Regions from separate parts of the Neorhizobium sp. DAR64872/K0K18 genome, predicted to be linked through region 1. Evidence: riboswitches for the same ligand, from Rfam matches in the RefSeq annotation. Region 1 holds a riboswitch; the other holds the start of a gene.

The links. A riboswitch is a leader RNA that binds a small molecule or an ion and turns the genes downstream of it on or off. The one in region 1 is predicted to bind cobalamin.
Region 2: another riboswitch for cobalamin. It lies ahead of ACQY1P_RS21835 (CbtB domain-containing protein); the one in region 1 lies ahead of ACQY1P_RS17600 (ABC transporter substrate-binding protein).

Annotation. Positions count from the first base shown of each region.
Region 1 is NZ_CP191446.1:2,462,598-2,470,609, reverse strand. It holds gene ACQY1P_RS17620 (DUF3597 domain-containing protein) at 35-511, opposite strand; gene ACQY1P_RS17615 (hypothetical protein) at 574-978, opposite strand; gene ACQY1P_RS17610 (GcvT family protein) at 1,153-3,714, shown strand; gene ftsZ (cell division protein FtsZ) at 3,789-4,784, opposite strand; cobalamin riboswitch at 5,078-5,272, shown strand; gene ACQY1P_RS17600 (ABC transporter substrate-binding protein) at 5,403-6,410, shown strand; gene ACQY1P_RS17595 (FecCD family ABC transporter permease) at 6,492-7,523, shown strand; gene ACQY1P_RS17590 (ABC transporter ATP-binding protein) at 7,520-8,012, shown strand, end outside.
Region 2 is NZ_CP191446.1:3,360,225-3,368,236, forward strand. It holds gene ACQY1P_RS21820 (cobyric acid synthase) at 1-1,019, opposite strand, end outside; gene cobO (cob(I)yrinic acid a,c-diamide adenosyltransferase) at 1,023-1,637, opposite strand; gene ACQY1P_RS21830 (CbtA family protein) at 1,634-2,395, opposite strand; gene ACQY1P_RS21835 (CbtB domain-containing protein) at 2,410-2,586, opposite strand; cobalamin riboswitch at 2,624-2,824, opposite strand; cobalamin riboswitch at 2,882-3,107, shown strand; gene ACQY1P_RS21840 (DUF1636 family protein) at 3,210-3,638, shown strand; gene cobW (cobalamin biosynthesis protein CobW) at 3,635-4,672, shown strand; gene cobN (cobaltochelatase subunit CobN) at 4,694-7,996, shown strand; gene cobG (precorrin-3B synthase) at 7,993-8,012, shown strand, end outside.

The DNA.
Region 1 (8,012 bases):
AGTTCGGGCGCCCGCAGTGGAGCGCCCGAAACCATTAATCGAGAAGTTCGGCAGGCACCTTGCCGCCGTTTTCGGACAGCTTCTTCAGCAGCGCCTTGTGCAGCCACATGTTCATCGTGGCGGAATCGCTCTGGTCGCCGGTGTAGCCGAGTTCTTCGGCCAGTTCCTTGCGCTCCGAAAGGCTCGCGTCCATGCCGAGCGCCTTCATCAGGTCGACGATCGAATGCTTCCAGTCGAGCTTCTGGCCGCTCTTCTTGACGGCTGCGTCGAGGACTGGTGCGATATCGACGGTCTGCATCGTGGCAGAGGTCGAGCCTGGAGTTGCGACTGGCGGTGCGCCTGCGGTCTTCGGAGCAGCCTGGGCTGTTCCGCCGACCGGCGGGGCTGTGGTCGCAGCAGGTTCTGGCGTTGCCATGGACGTCGGTGTCGGCTCGGCGCCTGTTGGCGAAGCCGGTGCTGCTGCAGCAGGATGACCGAAGATGGCGTCCTTGATCTTGCTGAATATGCTCATGGATAGTTCCTCCGTTGGTTTATGCCATACATGGTACGAGATCGCGTCGATGACGGATCACTTTAGTTCTGCGGGACGACGACGCGATCGCCGCCTGAGCCGCGGTCTGAACGGTCCGGTCCGCCACGACCGCTGGAACGGTCACGGCCATCGCGACCACCCCGATCATTGCGGCCGTCTCGGTCGTTGCGGATGTAGCCGGGGCGCTCCGGGCGGTCGCCGCGGTTCCAGTCCCGGTGCGGGCGATCGTTGTCACGGTCGGGCCGGCGGCCGTCGTGACGGCCGTGGTGGCGATCGCGGTCGCGGTGATGACGGTAACGGTAGTTCGGACCGTCGTAACGGTTGAACCGGTCGTAGCGATCGGACGAACGATACTCGGTGTAGGTGCCGCCTTCGCTGACGCAGCCCGCCAGCATCAGGCAGGCAAGACCGACAGCGGTCACCGCCTTCAATGCTCTAAATTTCATGTGATTGCCCCTGTTACCATTTTATCGAGTGCTAAACAGGAGAAGGGGCCAAGAAGTTCCTCATATACCTCTTCGGGCGTGCGTGGCGCTGCAACAGTTTTTGATGTCGTAATCTGAGGTGACCTGTCGCTTTTGTCCCTCTAGTATCGCGGCTTCACTCGGTTGGGGCATGCAATGGCAGAATTTCCGCAAAAGGCTAAGGTCGTCATCATCGGGCTCGGTGGCATCGTCGGTGCGTCCATCGCGCATCACCTTGTCGAGCGCGGCTGGGACGATATCGTCGGCATCGACAAGTCTGGGGTCCCGACCGATATCGGGTCGACCGCGCATGCCTCGGACTTCTGCTACACGACCAGCCATGACTACCTGTCGGTCTGGACCACCCAGTATTCGATCGATTTCTACGAGAAGATGGGGCACTACGCCCGCATCGGCGGTCTTGAAGTCGCGCGCACCGGCGACGATGCCTGGATGGAAGAGATCAAGCGCAAGCTGACCTCTGCCAAGGCCTTCGGCACCCGGGCGCACTACTTGTCGCCGGCCGAGATCAAGGCGCTGTTTCCTCTGATCGAGGAGGATCAGGTGCAGGGCGGTCTGTTCGATCCGGATGCAGGTCTTGTCATTCCACGTTCGCAGACGGTTGCCGGCAAGCTGGTGGATGCCGCCGAGAAGGCCGGAAAGCTCAGTGTGTTCGGCAATACGGCGGCGCAGTCGCTGATCATCGAGAATGGCCGCATCAAGGGTGTCGTCACCCACCGCGGCACGATCATGGCCGACCATGTCGTCGTCTGCGCCGGCATCTGGGGCCGGCTGATTGCCGAGATGGCGGGTGAGGATCTGCCGGTCATGCCGGTCGATCATCCGCTGACCTTCTTCGGGCCCTATAACGAGTTCGAAGGCACCGGCAAGGAAATCGGCTATCCGCTTTTGCGCGACCAGGGCAATTCGGCCTATATGCGCGACACCGGCGATCCGAAGACGACCGAGGGTGGTCAGATCGAGTGGGGTTACTACGAGACCACCCATCCGCGCCTCTGTCATCCCCGCGACATTCTTGAAAAGCACGAAGCGCGGCTGTCGCCGTCGCAGCGCGATCTCGACATGGAACAGATCATCGAGCCGCTGGAAAAGGCGATCGAGCTGACGCCGATCCTCGGCGAACTCGGCTATAACGAAGGGCATTCGTTCAACGGCCTCTTGCAGGTGTCGGCCGGCGGCGGTGCCTCCTGCGGCGAAAGCCAGAAGGTGCGCGGGCTCTGGTACTGCGTTGCCATCTGGGTCAAGGACGGCCCGGCCTATGGCAAGCTGATCGCCGACTGGATGACCGACGGTCGCACCGAGATCGACCACAACTCGATCGATTACGCGCGCTTCTATCCCCATCAGTTGACCGAAGAGTTCATCGAGGGCCGCACCTTCGAGGCTGCCCAGAAGATCTATTTCCCGGCCGTCCACCCGCGCGAACCCTACGCGACGGGCCGTGGCGCAAAGCGCTCGCCGTTCCACGACCGCGAAAAGGAATTGGGCGGTTACTTCATGGAACTCGGCGGCTGGGAGCGTGCCCACGGTTACGCCGCCAACGAGCATCTTCTCGAGAAATACGGCGACCGGGTGCCGAAGCGCGAAAACGAGTGGGACAGCCGCCACTTCTGGCGCGTGTCGAACGCCGAGCATCTGGCGATGAGCGAGGATTGCGGCATCGTCAACCTGTCGCATTTCCACATGGTCGATATCGAGGGGCCCGATCATGTCGAGCTGCTCGAATGGCTGTGTGCGGCCAAGATCGGCGGCGATGGCAATATCGGCAAGGGCATCTATACCCACTTCCTCGACGACAAGGGCATGGTGCGGGCCGATTTCACCGTGTTCCGCCTGGCTGATCGCGGCCGTCTCGTCAACGGCGCGGATGCAGGGCCGCGTGACCTGCTCTACATGAAGCGTGTCGCGCAGGATCGCGGGCTCGACGTCACGATTACCGATGTCTCGGAAAAGTACATCACCATCGGCATCTGGGGCCCGAACGCGCGCGAGACGCTGAAGAAGGTCGTGGCCGACCCCGATGGTCTTAATGTCGAGAACTTCGCCTTCGCCGCGATCAAGCCTATCGAGATCGCCGGCAAGCATGTCACGGCATTCCGCATCTCCTATGTGGGCGAGCAGGGCTGGGAACTGCATATGAAATACGAAGACGGCGTTGCCGTCTGGGACGCGCTGCGCGCCACCGGCGTGATGGCCTTCGGCGTCGAGACCTATGCCAACTCACGCCGCATGGAAAAGAGCCTGCGCCTGCAGAACGGCGATCTCCTGACCCAGTACAACCTGATCGAAGCGGATCTTGCCCGTCCAAAGGTCAAGGAAGCCGATTTTTGCGGCAAGGCGAAGCATCTCGAATACAAGGCCCGCGACCATCAGCCGGCGATGCTCTGCACGCTCGTGATGACCGACAATGTCGATGCGTCCGGTGTGGCCCGCTATCCGGTCGGCTCGCTGCCGGTGATGGATCCTGACACGGGCGAGGTTCTCATCGATGAGCTTGGACGGCGGTCCTATACGACGTCGATCGCCTACGGCCCGACGATCGGCAAGAACATCGCGCTCGCCTATCTGCCCTGGTCGCATTGCCAGGTCGGTCGCAAACTGACGGTGGATTATTTCAACGAGGCCTTCCCGGTGGAAGTCGCAGCGGTTGGTTACAAGCCGCTCTACGATCCTGAGAACCTCAAGCCGAGAAGCTGATTTCTTCGGATCCGACAAACAAAAAACGCTCCGCGGATGTCCACGGAGCGTTTTTTTATTGGCTGAGACTGGTCTTAGTACTGCGCAGTCGGGGATGAAGACCCCTGCTGGTTGCCGTTGAGGCCAGTTGCGACGACCGACACGCGGAACTTGCCGTCGAGGTTCTTGTCGAAGATCGCGCCGACGACGATGTCGGCCTCGGCTTCGACTTCGTCACGGATGCGGCTCGCAGCTTCATCGACTTCGAACAGTGTCATGTCGGTACCGCCTGAGATCGAGATGAGCACGCCCTTGGCGCCCTTCATCGAGATGTCGTCGAGCAGCGGATTGGCGATAGCGGCTTCGGCAGCGATCAGCGCGCGGCCATCGCCGGAGGCTTCGCCGGTTCCCATCATCGCACGACCCATGCCCTTCATCACCGATTTCACGTCGGCGAAGTCGAGGTTGATCAGGCCTTCCTTGACGATCAGGTCGGTGATGCAGCTGACGCCGGAAAACAGCACGCGGTCCGCGATCATAAACGCGTCGGCAAAGCTGGTCTTGGCGTCGGCAATGCGGAACAGGTTCTGGTTCGGAATGACGATGACGGTGTCGGCGGCCTCACGCAGGGCCTCGATGCCTTCGTTTGCCGTCTTCATGCGGCGATGCCCTTCGAACGAAAAGGGCTTGGTGACAACCGCAACCGTCAGGATGCCGGCAGAGCGCGCTGCGCGTGCAATCGCTGGCGCGGCACCGGTTCCGGTTCCACCACCCATGCCGGCGGTGACGAAACACATGTGCGAGCCGGCGAGATGATCCATGATCTCGTCGATCGATTCTTCGGCCGCCGCGCGGCCGATATCCGGCAGCGAGCCAGCACCGAGACCTTCGGTCACCTGCGCACCCAGCTGAATTCGGCGCGACGCCTTGGATGTTGCCAGAACCTGGGCATCCGTATTGGCGGCGATGAATTCCACGCCGTGGAGATTTTCCGTGATCATGTTGTTGATCGCGTTACCGCCACCGCCTCCGACACCGATCACGGTTATCTGCGGTTTCAATTCGGTCAAGCCGCTCTTAATATCCGTCATCTTCGTCTCCTTCAGCTCCTTCCGGTCGTCCCATACCAGAAGGACGGCGAATCGCCCCGCAGGCTATCTGTCCGCAAGGTCATAGACCAGAGCGCTGTCAGGCCAAAGAGGCAGGAGTAGGGTGAGGGCGATGTCATCGCAATTTAATGTACAGCATCCCTGAATTGAGCGCCTCACGAAGGTCGCGACCAATCCAAAATAGACCGTTGCGTAAATTGGTATGTTATACTATTACACTCGGCAACGACAGAGATCGCGCGGGGATCGCTCTGGACAAGCACCGGCGTGTTCCCTATCAGTTGGGGCGCTACGGTTCTGCAATCGCAGATGAAAAGGGAATGCGGTGAGGCTTTCGGGCCAAGTCCGCGACTGCCCTCGCAACTGTAAGCGGCGAGCCAGCCATCGATACCACTGATCATCCGATCGGGAAGGCGATGGAAGGCGTTCGAGCCGCAAGTCAGGAGACCTGCCGTGGCATGGACAACCAACACCGGACGAGGGGTTCCGGCAGGGAGATGATTATGACGCAAGCAATGCGCTCGTGCGCCATTTTGACGTCGAGCCGCGATGCGGCTTCAGGTCGTCCTGCCCTTTTTTCCGATCATTAAAGGACAGGACATGAAATCAGGGCTTATCGCCGCCTTAGTTGCGGCACTTCCCACATTCGCCTTTGCCGCACCGACCAGCTACCCGCTGACGATCGAGAATTGCGGTCGCTCCGTCACGTTCGAGAACGCGCCCCAGAAGATCGTTTCGATCGGTCAGGGCATGACCGAAGTGCTTTATTCGCTCGGGTTGGCCGACAAGGTGGCGGGCACTGCCGTCTGGGTCGGGCCGGTGCTTTCGCCCTATGCAGAGGTGGATGCGAAGATCAAACGGCTTGCCGACAACGACCCGAGCTTTGAATCGGTCGTCGGTCTCGAACCGGATCTGGTTGCTGCCGAGTTCGAGTGGCATGTCGGGCCGATGGGATCCGTCGGCAAGCGCGAGCAGTTTTCCGATCTCGGCATCAACACCTATGTCTCGCCCGCCGATTGCGTCGCCAAGACCAATGTCGATGGCGGGGACGGCGTTCGCAACGAACTGTTCAAGATGGACCTGATCTACCGCGAGATTACCGAGCTCTCGAAGATCTTCGACGTCGAGGACAAGGGCACGGCCCTGATCGCAGACCTGAAACAGCGCGAAGCCGCAGCCGTCGCATCGATCAAGGGCGTTGAGCTAAAGAACCTGCCGATCGTCTTCTGGTATTCCAGCAAAGAGACCAAGGGCGACGCCTTTATCGCGGGCAAGAACAGCGCACCGGCTTATATCCTTGAGACGATCGGCGCCCGCAATGTGGTGACGACGGAAGAAGAATGGCCGCTGGTCGGCTGGGAAACGATTGCTGAGGCCAACCCCTCCGTCATCGTCGTAGCCACCATGGACCGTCGCCGCTATGCCGCGGATGATCCTGCCGTGAAGATCAAGTTCCTCGAGACTGATCCCGTCGTCAGCCAGCTGGATGCGGTGAGAAAGAAGCGTTTCGTGATGATGGACGCCCAGTCGATGAACCCGACGATCCGCACGATCGAGGGCATCGAGACGCTCGCCCGGGGCATCCAGTCCTTCGGCCTTGCGAATTAGGGTGCGGCGGGAGATGATATCTTTCCCTGTTTCCGCCATCGTCGATGAGGCGAATTTGCCCGACCTGCCCAGGCGCCCCAAGTGACGCGATCCCGTATCGGACGTTGGGCGCTAGGTGCCGCAGGCGTGTTCCTGGTGCTCTTAGCGCTCCTCGTCGCCATCGTTGCCGGGGTGGCGATCGGTGAGATGACCATTCCCATGGAGACGACGATTGCGGCGGTGACGAACCGGCTCGGCTTTACGGCCGTGGCCTTGCCGCGCATCCAGGAAGCGGTGATCTGGGATTATCGCCTGTCGCGGTCGCTGGTCGCGGCATTCTGCGGCGCCGGACTGGCGCTATCGGGGGCGATTCTGCAGTCTCTGCTGCGGAACTCGCTGGCCGAACCCTATGTTCTCGGGATTTCGGCGGGAGCCTCGACCGGTGCGGTCAGCGTCATGCTGCTCGGGTTCGGGGCGGGCGCGATCTCGCTTTCGGCCGGTGCCTTTGCCGGCGCGCTGATAGCCTTTGTCTTCGTGGTGATGTTGTCGAGCGGACGGCAGACGGCGGACCGGACGATTCTTGCGGGCGTTGCCGCCTCGCAATTGTTCAATGCGCTGACCTCCTACATCGTCTCGACGTCTGCCAATGCCGAACAGGCGCGCAGCGTGATGTTCTGGCTACTCGGCAGCCTTGCCGGCGTCCGCTGGCCGGAGGTGACGCTCGCCGCATCGGTGGTGACCGTCGGGCTCATCGTCTGCATCTGGCATGCGCGGGCGCTCGATGCGTTTACCTTCGGCGAGGATGCGGCGCGGTCGCTCGGCATCGCGGTGCGGCGGGTCCGCGTGGTGCTGCTGCTTGTCACGGCGCTGATGACGGCGACGATCGTCAGCATGGTGGGTGCGATCGGCTTTGTCGGGCTGGTCATTCCGCATGCGGCCCGGTTCATCGTCGGTCCCGGCCATATCCGGCTTTTGCCTGCCTGTGCGCTGATCGGGGCGCTGTTCATGGTGCTCGCCGATATCGTGTCGCGCATCGTTATCGCACCGCAAATCCTGCCGATCGGGGTGGTGACGGCGCTGGTCGGCGTTCCCTTCTTCTGCGTCATTCTCTACCGGGCGAGGAGGGTCGCATGACAACCGATACCGTCTCCGGCCCGGTTTTGGCCGCCAGTGGGGTTCGCTGGCTCGCCGGGCGCAAGGTGATCGTCGATGGCGTCACCGTGTCGGTCGATGAGGGCCGGACGCTCGGGCTGATCGGACCCAACGGTTCCGGCAAGTCGTCGCTGATCCGGCTGCTTGCGGGTCTCAGGCCACCCGCCGCCGGCAATGTCACGCTGGATGGAAAGCCGATGAGCGGTTTCGCGCGGCGGGAGCTCGCGCGCCGGGTTTCGGTGGTCGAACAGCATTCGGCAACCGAGGCGAATGTCACGGTCATCGATGTCGTCCGGCTTGGACGCACGCCATACCGGTCGGCTCTGTCGCCGTGGACGCAGGAGGACGACCGGATCGTGACCGAAGCGCTCATCCGCGTCGGGCTGGATGATCGCCGCGGGCAGTTCTGGCATACGCTGTCGGGGGGAGAGCGTCAGCGCGTGCAGCTGGCCCGGGCGCTCGCACAGTCGC
Region 2 (8,012 bases), 900 kb from region 1:
ATCTGATACCCGCCGCAGAGGCCGAGCACCCGCCCGCCGCGCCTGTAATGAGCTGCGATATCGGTATCGAAGCCCGCTTCCCGGAGCGCCGCCAGATCGGTGATCGTCGCCTTCGAGCCGACCAGCAGCACGAGATCGCAGTCTCCAGGGATAGCCTCGCCGCGCCTGACACGGATGAGTTCGACATCCGGCTCCGCTTCCAGCGGATCGAGATCGTCGAAATTGGAAATATGCGGCAGGATCGGCACTGCGATGCGCAGTTTCGCGTCGGGCTTGCGCGCAAACGACTGGGTAAGGCCGAGCGCATCTTCTGCCGGCAGAAGTGCTGCATCGGCGAAATGCGGCAACAGTCCGATCGATTGCCAGCCGGTAAACGAACCGATCATCCGCATGCCCTCGGCAAACAAGGCGGGATCGCCGCGAAAACGGTTGACGATAAAGCCGTGGATCATGTCAGCATCCTCAGCATCGATGACGAGTTTGGTGCCGGCGAGGCTCGCAATCACGCCGCCCCGGTCGATATCGCCGATCAGAACCACCGGGACATCGGCAGCGCGGGCAAAACCCATATTGGCAATGTCGTTCTGGCGAAGGTTGATTTCGGACGCGCTGCCGGCCCCCTCGACGAGGACGAGGTCTGCCCGGGCTTTGAGGATCTCGAAGCTTTCAAGCACCCGCGAAAGCAGTCTCGGCTTCAGAAGCTGGTATTCGGCCGCCTTGGCATTGCCCTCGACCCTGCCCTGCACCACCACCTGGGCGCCGACTTCGCTTTGGGGCTTCAACAGAACCGGGTTCATATGGACGCTGAGCGGCACGCTGGCCGCCCTCGCCTGCAGGGCTTGCGCCCGGCCGATCTCGCCGCCATCGGCAGTGACCGCAGCATTGTTGGACATGTTCTGCGGCTTGAAGGGCAGGACACTCAAGCCCCGCAGCGTGAAGACGCGGGCAAGCCCGGCAACGACCAGCGACTTGCCCACATCCGAGCCTGTCCCCTGAAACATGAGAGCGCGCGCCACCACCCGTCAGAACTCGATGCCGGCCTGGGCTTTGACGCCGGCCTTGAAGTGATGCTTGACGAGCGTCATCTCGGTCACCAGATCCGCCGCCTCGATCAGAGCCGGTTTTGCATTACGGCCGGTGACGACCACGTGCAGATCCGCCGGGCGCGCCTGTAACTGGGCAACGACCGTTTCGAGATCGAGATAATCGTAACGCAACGCGATATTGAGTTCGTCGAGAATGACGAGGCCGATCGTTTCATCCGCCATCAGTTCGAGTGCCATGCCCCAGGCCTTCTCGGCAGCGGCGATGTCGCGTTTGAGATCCTGAGTTTCCCAGGTAAAGCCCTCGCCCATCGTGTGCCAGGCAATGCGGTCACCGAACACAGCAAGCGCCGGCTGCTCGCCGGTTGACCATGCGCCCTTGATGAACTGCACGATGCCGACGCGGCGGTTGTGGCCGAGCGTCCGCAAGGCCAGCCCGAAGGCCGCCGTAGACTTGCCCTTGCCGGAGCCGGTATGAACCATGAGGAGCCCCTTCTCGACGGTCTTCTCCGCGACTTCGGCATCCTGAACCGCCTTGCGGTTTTCCATCTTGGCGCGGTGGCGCTGCTCGGTGGTCTGATCGATTTCCTTCAACGGACTGCAAGCTCCTTGGACGTGGTCGAAATTTCCTCACCAGCACGAAAACGCTCGCGAATGACGCCGGAAAGCGCTCCGAGAACGGCCCAGAAGACGAGGTTCGTCGCGTAGACGGCATTGACGAACCGCGCATGCAGTTCGATCGGCACCGCGGTGTCATGGGTCGGCGGCAACGGTGCACCGATGATGTGCGGAGCAACCAGCAGGACGACCGCCAGAGCCGCAAGAAGGGCGGAACGGGTATAGGCAAGCAGCCCGAGGGCCAGGGCGGTGCAGACTGCCGTCGCGATCCACCAGAGCTGCCGCGGTCCGAGTTCGGCGACGGGCATGCCCGGGAGTTCCGGCGGCAGGCCGAGGCCGGGTGCAAGGCTGACGGTGAGGAAGCCGGCAATGCCGAACATCAACCCGCCGCGCCATCCGCCAAACCCGCCGAGTGCTTCGGCAATGGCGATGGCAACCAGCGCAAAACCGATGGCCGACAGTGCATTGGCGGCAGCCGTGTAGGCAAAGCGCTCGAGCCCGTCGGCCGGCGCCCATGCCTCTTCGGCATGTTGATGCTCAGTGGAGGCAGGGGCTGCAGTGCCTGCCGCCGGAGCAGCAGCATGGCTATGCCCGGCGGCGCTGCCGGCGTGTTCATAGGTCTCTGCCGCGATGATAAGCGGCACGACCGAAAAGCTTTGCATCACGGTCATCAGGAGCCCGGACAAAAGCCCGGCGATCACCGCCGTGAGGACGATGTTACGAAACAGCGACATTGGGGAAATTCCTCTTAGTGGCAGGGAAAGGCCAGCGAGTGGCGCGTATCGTGGGCTGCGTTGTGCACGGCCTCGATATGCGAAAAGCCGACAAAGCCGACGATGAACAGGCCGAGTATGGCCGTCATGCCAAGAGGAATGATTTTCGATGCGGAAACGCTGGCTGCACCGGCAGCAGAGTTCGTAACCATGGACGTCGTCTTTCTGCCCTCCACCCGAGGACTTTCACTGTGCCTATCGTCTCCGGCAGGTCTCCTGGCTCGCGGATCGAACGCCTCTGACCCGCCTTCCCGGATGTCTCCAGTGGCATGTTGAGCAGAGACTTTCCGCTTACAGTTGCGGGGGCAGCCGCGGGTTTGACGCCAAGATGTCGTCGCACCGCATTCCCTTCGATGAGCCCTCTCGGGCACCAAAGACGTGATCACTATAGACGGTTTCCCCATACGGGCAATCGCCTTTGCGACATTGACACTGCCCTGCGACAAGGCTTAGGTGACTGCGATACGGTCCCTTGCCGGCAACGGTAGGGGCTAAGAGAGAATGCGGTGCGAGCCCGGGATCATCTTGAGATTCCATGGTTCAATGCCGCGGCTGCCCCCGCAACTGTAAGCGGCGAGCCATCCTGCCACTATGGCCACGGGAGAAATCCGGGAAGGCAGGCGGATGGTGACGACCCGCGAGCCAGGAGACCTGCCGTTCGAAAACGTGCCTTTCCGGGCGGGGTGCTCCGGTAAAGCTTCTTTCACTCTGCAGGATTGGCTTGCCTTCCTGTCGTGCACCCCGATGTTATTGGCTTGGGCGGTAGTGCGACACGATGGTGATTGACGAACGAAAAGACGAGCGCGACGCGTCCGCAGACGGCCTTGCCGGCGAGCCGGATGTGACGATTTTCGTCTGCACCAATTGTCGCGAGGCTTCCGATAGCGAAGCGCGCCCGGGCATCGGCCTGATGGCGGCACTTCGCGAGGCGGCCGCCGGCAAACCGCTCTCCATCAAACCCGTCACCTGCCTTGCCAACTGCGAAAAAGGCCCAAGTGCTGCCTTCAACCATCGCTCCGGCTGGTCCTATGTCTTTGGTCATCTGTCGCTCGACACGGTCGAGGATATCTTGGTCGGCGCGATGATGCTGGCTGACGACGAGCGCGGTCTACTTCCCCTTCGCGGCCGCCCCATGTGCCTTCGCGGCAAGGGCATGACGGCCCGCATTCCACCATTCCAGCACCACGAGGACATGCCTTCATGAGCGTTTCATTCGACCGCGTTCCCTGCACCGTGATCACCGGGTTTCTCGGTGCCGGCAAGACGACGCTGATCCGTCACCTGATCGAAAACCTCAAGGGCAAGCGGCTCGCGATCATCGTCAACGAGTTCGGCGATGTCGGCATCGATGGCGACGTGCTGAAGGGCTGCGGCATCGAAAGCTGCCCTGACGACAACATTATCGAACTTGCCAACGGCTGCATCTGCTGCACCGTCGCCGACGACTTCGTTCCGGCGATCGACCAGATCCTGGCCCGCGAACCGCGCGTCGATCATATCCTGATAGAAACCTCCGGCCTTGCCCTGCCGAAGCCGCTCGTCCAGGCGTTTCAGTGGCCGGATGTGAAGGCCCGCGTGACGGTGGATGCCGTCATTGCCGTGGTGGACGGTCTGGCGCTTGCGCAAGGTCGCGTGGCCGACGATCACGAAGCGCTCGAAGCGCAGCGCAGCGAGGACAGCTCGATCGATCACGACGACCCGGTCGAGGAAGTGTTCGAGGACCAGATCGCCTGCGCCGACATGATCGTGCTGACCAAGACCGACCTTCTCGACCAGGCGTCGCTTGCCGCCGCCAAGGGCCGCGTCCAGGCGCATCTGCCGCGCGCGGTGAAGATCGTGCCGGCCGCAAACGGCGCCGTCGATCCGAGCGTGCTGATCGGTCTCGGCCTTGCCGTCGAGGACGATATTGAAAACCGCAAGACCCATCATGACGACGAGCTGGATCACGATCACGACGATTTCGACAGTTTCGTCATCGATATTCCAGCCGTTGCCGATGCGGACGAACTCGCTGCCCGCATTTCCGCCACGGCAGAAGCGGAAAACGTGCTGCGCATCAAGGGTTTTGTCGACGTTGCCAACAAGCCTATGCGTCTTCAGGTCCAGGCGGTCGGTTCGCGCGTGAATCATTACTTTGACCGCGCCTGGGGCCCCGGCGAGACCCGCCAGAGCCGCCTCGTCGTGATCGGTGAAAAGGGGATGGACCGGGCGGCGATCGAAAAGATGCTGGCAGCATAAGAGGGCTGTAGAAGGAAAAGGATGCATATTCTCGCCACCACCTCGTCGTCGCTCGACGACCTGATCGAGCCGGTCGACCTTAACCAGTCGCCGGCGGATGTGGTGGTGCTGTCTTTTTCCGGCAGTGACCTGAACGGCATTGCAGCGGGTTGGAGCGATGGCAAGGCGAGCCTCTGCCTCACCAATATCTCCGACCTGCGCCATCCGATGTCCGTCGATCTGTGGCTCGAAAAGACCGCCGCCCACGCGCGCTTTATCCTGGTGCGCATTCTCGGCGGCTATGATCGCTGGGCCTATGGCGCCGATCAGCTGTCGCGACTGGCGAAGCGCAAGAAGATCCCGCTCGCGATGCTGCCAGGGGAATGCAGCATCAGCGACGACCGCCTGGCCGCTGCCTCGACAGTGCCCGATGCGACGCTGACGGACGTTCTTGCCTTCTTCCGCGAAGGCGGGCCGGACAATATGCAGCGTCTGGCGCGTCGGCTGGATGCGCTGGCAAACGACGATACGCAAAGCTTGCCGACCGCGACGCCGATGCCGAAGCGGGGTTTCTACAAGCCCGGCCACGGCATCTCGACCGCCGATGAGCTTACTGCTGGCTTCCCGCCCGATGCGCAGCGGCTGCCGATTCTGTTCTATCGCTCCACGTTGCTTGCCAATGATGCGGCCCCGATCGACGCGATGTATGAGGCACTGGCCGCCCGCGGGTTCGCACCGATGCCGATGTTCGTCGGCGGCCTGAAGGATGCGGAAACCATCGGCTTTGTCGAACAGGCGATCGCAGAGCTCGATCCGGCCGCCATTCTCACCACGACAGCCTTTGCAAGTGCGACCGATGACAACGGCGATACGATCTTCGACCGCTCAAGGGTTCCCGTCTTCCAGCTGGTGACCGCAACGACACGGCGCGACGGTTGGATGGAAGGCCGCCGCGGCCTCAACCCTTCCGATCTCGCCATGCATGTGGTGCTGCCGGAACTGGACGGCCGCATTCTTGCCGGCGCGATCTCGTTCAAGGCGGGCGACAAGACGGCCGATCTCGTCAACCGGCCCGAACCGGACCGTATCGAACACGTCGCAGACCGGATCGCCGCCTTCCTGGCCATGAAGACCGTTTCGAGGGCCGAGCGGAAGCTCGTCATCCTGATGCCGGATTATCCGAGTGCGCCGGGCCGCACCGGTTATGCCGTCGGTCTCGATGTGCCGCAAAGCGTTCTGACGATCCTCAGCACGCTATCGACAGCCGGCTATTCGATTTCGGATATCCCGCAAACCCCGCGCGCGCTTCTGGATCTCCTGGCCGAAAGAACGGCGCAATTTCCGCTTGCAACCTACAGCCCTTCAGCTGGCATCGATGCCGCCTGGGGCGAACCCGCGATGGACGCGGATCTCGAAGACGGCGCCTATCGTTTCCGCGCCGCGCAGTTCGGCAATGTCACGGTGGCGCTTGCCCCGGACCGTGGCCGCGATGCCGACCGGCGCACTGACTATCACAGCCCGGACCTGCCGCCGCGCCACGCCCTCAACGCCTTCGGTCAATGGATGCGCAGTGCCGTGGGTGCCCATGCGATCGTTCATGTCGGCGCCCATGGCACGCTGGAATGGCTGCCTGGGAAAACCGTGGCGCTGTCAAAAGACTGCTTCCCGGAACTTGTGACCGGCGGCCTGCCGGTCATCTATCCCTTCATCGTGTCCAATCCCGGCGAGGCGGCGGTTGCCAAGCGGCGCATTTCCGCAGTTACCATCGGCCACCTGCCGCCGGTTCTGACAGGCGCAGGCCTTTCGGACGAGCAGACGAAACTCGAGCTGCTGGTCGACGAATACGCGCAGGCGGACGGGCTGGACAAGCGCCGACGCGACCGGCTGGCAAAACTGATCGTCGAGACCGCCGGCGACTGCGGACTGGCATCCGAGGCCGGGATCACAGGCGACGACGACCCCGACACAGCACTCAGCCGCATCGATGCGTTTCTCTGCGACCTCAAGGACTTCGCCATCAAGGACGGCCAGCACGTGTTCGGTGAAATCGCAGCCGGTGACGAGGATCCGCTGCGGATCACCAGTGCCGGCACCGAAATGCAGGCGCTGCTCGATGCGCTTGATGGCCGGCATATCCGCCCCGGCCCGTCGGGCGCACCCGCCCGTGGACGCCGCGACGTGATGCCGACCGGCCGCAATCTCTACGCCAGCGATCCGCGCACCCTGCCGACCCCGACCGCCTTCGAACTCGGCAAGCGCGCCGCCGACGAGATATTGCGCCGATACCTGCAGGACCATGGCGACTGGCCGAAAAGCCTCGTCTTCGACCTCTGGGGCAGCGCTTCGCTTCGAAGCGGCGGCGAGGAAGTGGCGCAGGTCCTGGCCTTGATGGGTGCCAGACCCGTGCAGGACGCCGCGACTGGCCGTGTCACCGGTATCGAGGTTTTGGCACCGGCCACGCTTGGACGCCCGCGCATCGACGTGAGCCTTCGGATTTCAGGCCTGTTCCGCGACATGTTTCCGGCACTGATCGCGCTTCTCGATGCCGCCATGCGGGCGATTGCCGCGCGCGAGGAAGCCCCGGGCGACAATCCGCTGGCAGAAGACGCGCTAGCGCTCGGCCACGTGCCCCCGCGCATCTTCGGTTCGGCCCCCGGCACCTACGGTTCCGGCATCGAGGAAAAGCTTGCCGACGGCAGCTGGGGCGAACGCGAGGAACTCGGCCGTCTCTATCTCGATGCCACCAGCCACGCGTTCGGCGGCGCTGATGGCGACGGCGTCCACGTTCCCGGCGGGTTTGCCGAGCGAATCGGCAGCGCCGACCTGCTTGTCCATACCGGCGACGATCCCGGCCGCGATCTTCTCGATGGTTCCGCCGACGTTGCCTTCATCGGCGGCTTTTCGGCAGCCGTCGCGGCACTTGGCGGCAAGGCGGATGTGATCGCGCTCGATACGACCGATCCGCAGAAGCCGAAAGCCCGCTCCATCTCCGAGGCCGTGACCCGGGTCGTGCGCGCCCGTGCCGTCAACCCACGCTTCATCGCCGGCCAGATGCGCCACGGTCCCCGCGGTGCAGCCGAACTGGTCGAAACCGTCGACCGGCTGATCGGCTTTGCCGAGACCACCCACGCCGTTCCGCAATCGCTGATTGATGCGACCTATGACGCCTATCTGGGTGACGAAAAAGTCCGCGACTTCCTGTTGTCCCAGAACCCCGAAGGCGCCCGCTACATGGGCCTGCGGTTCCGCGCGGCGCTCGATCGCGGTCTCTGGCATCCGCGCCGCAACGCGGTGGATGCCGAGTTGGAAATGCTGGCAGACGACTGCGAAAGGCTGGTCGCATGACGGCATTTGCACGCGA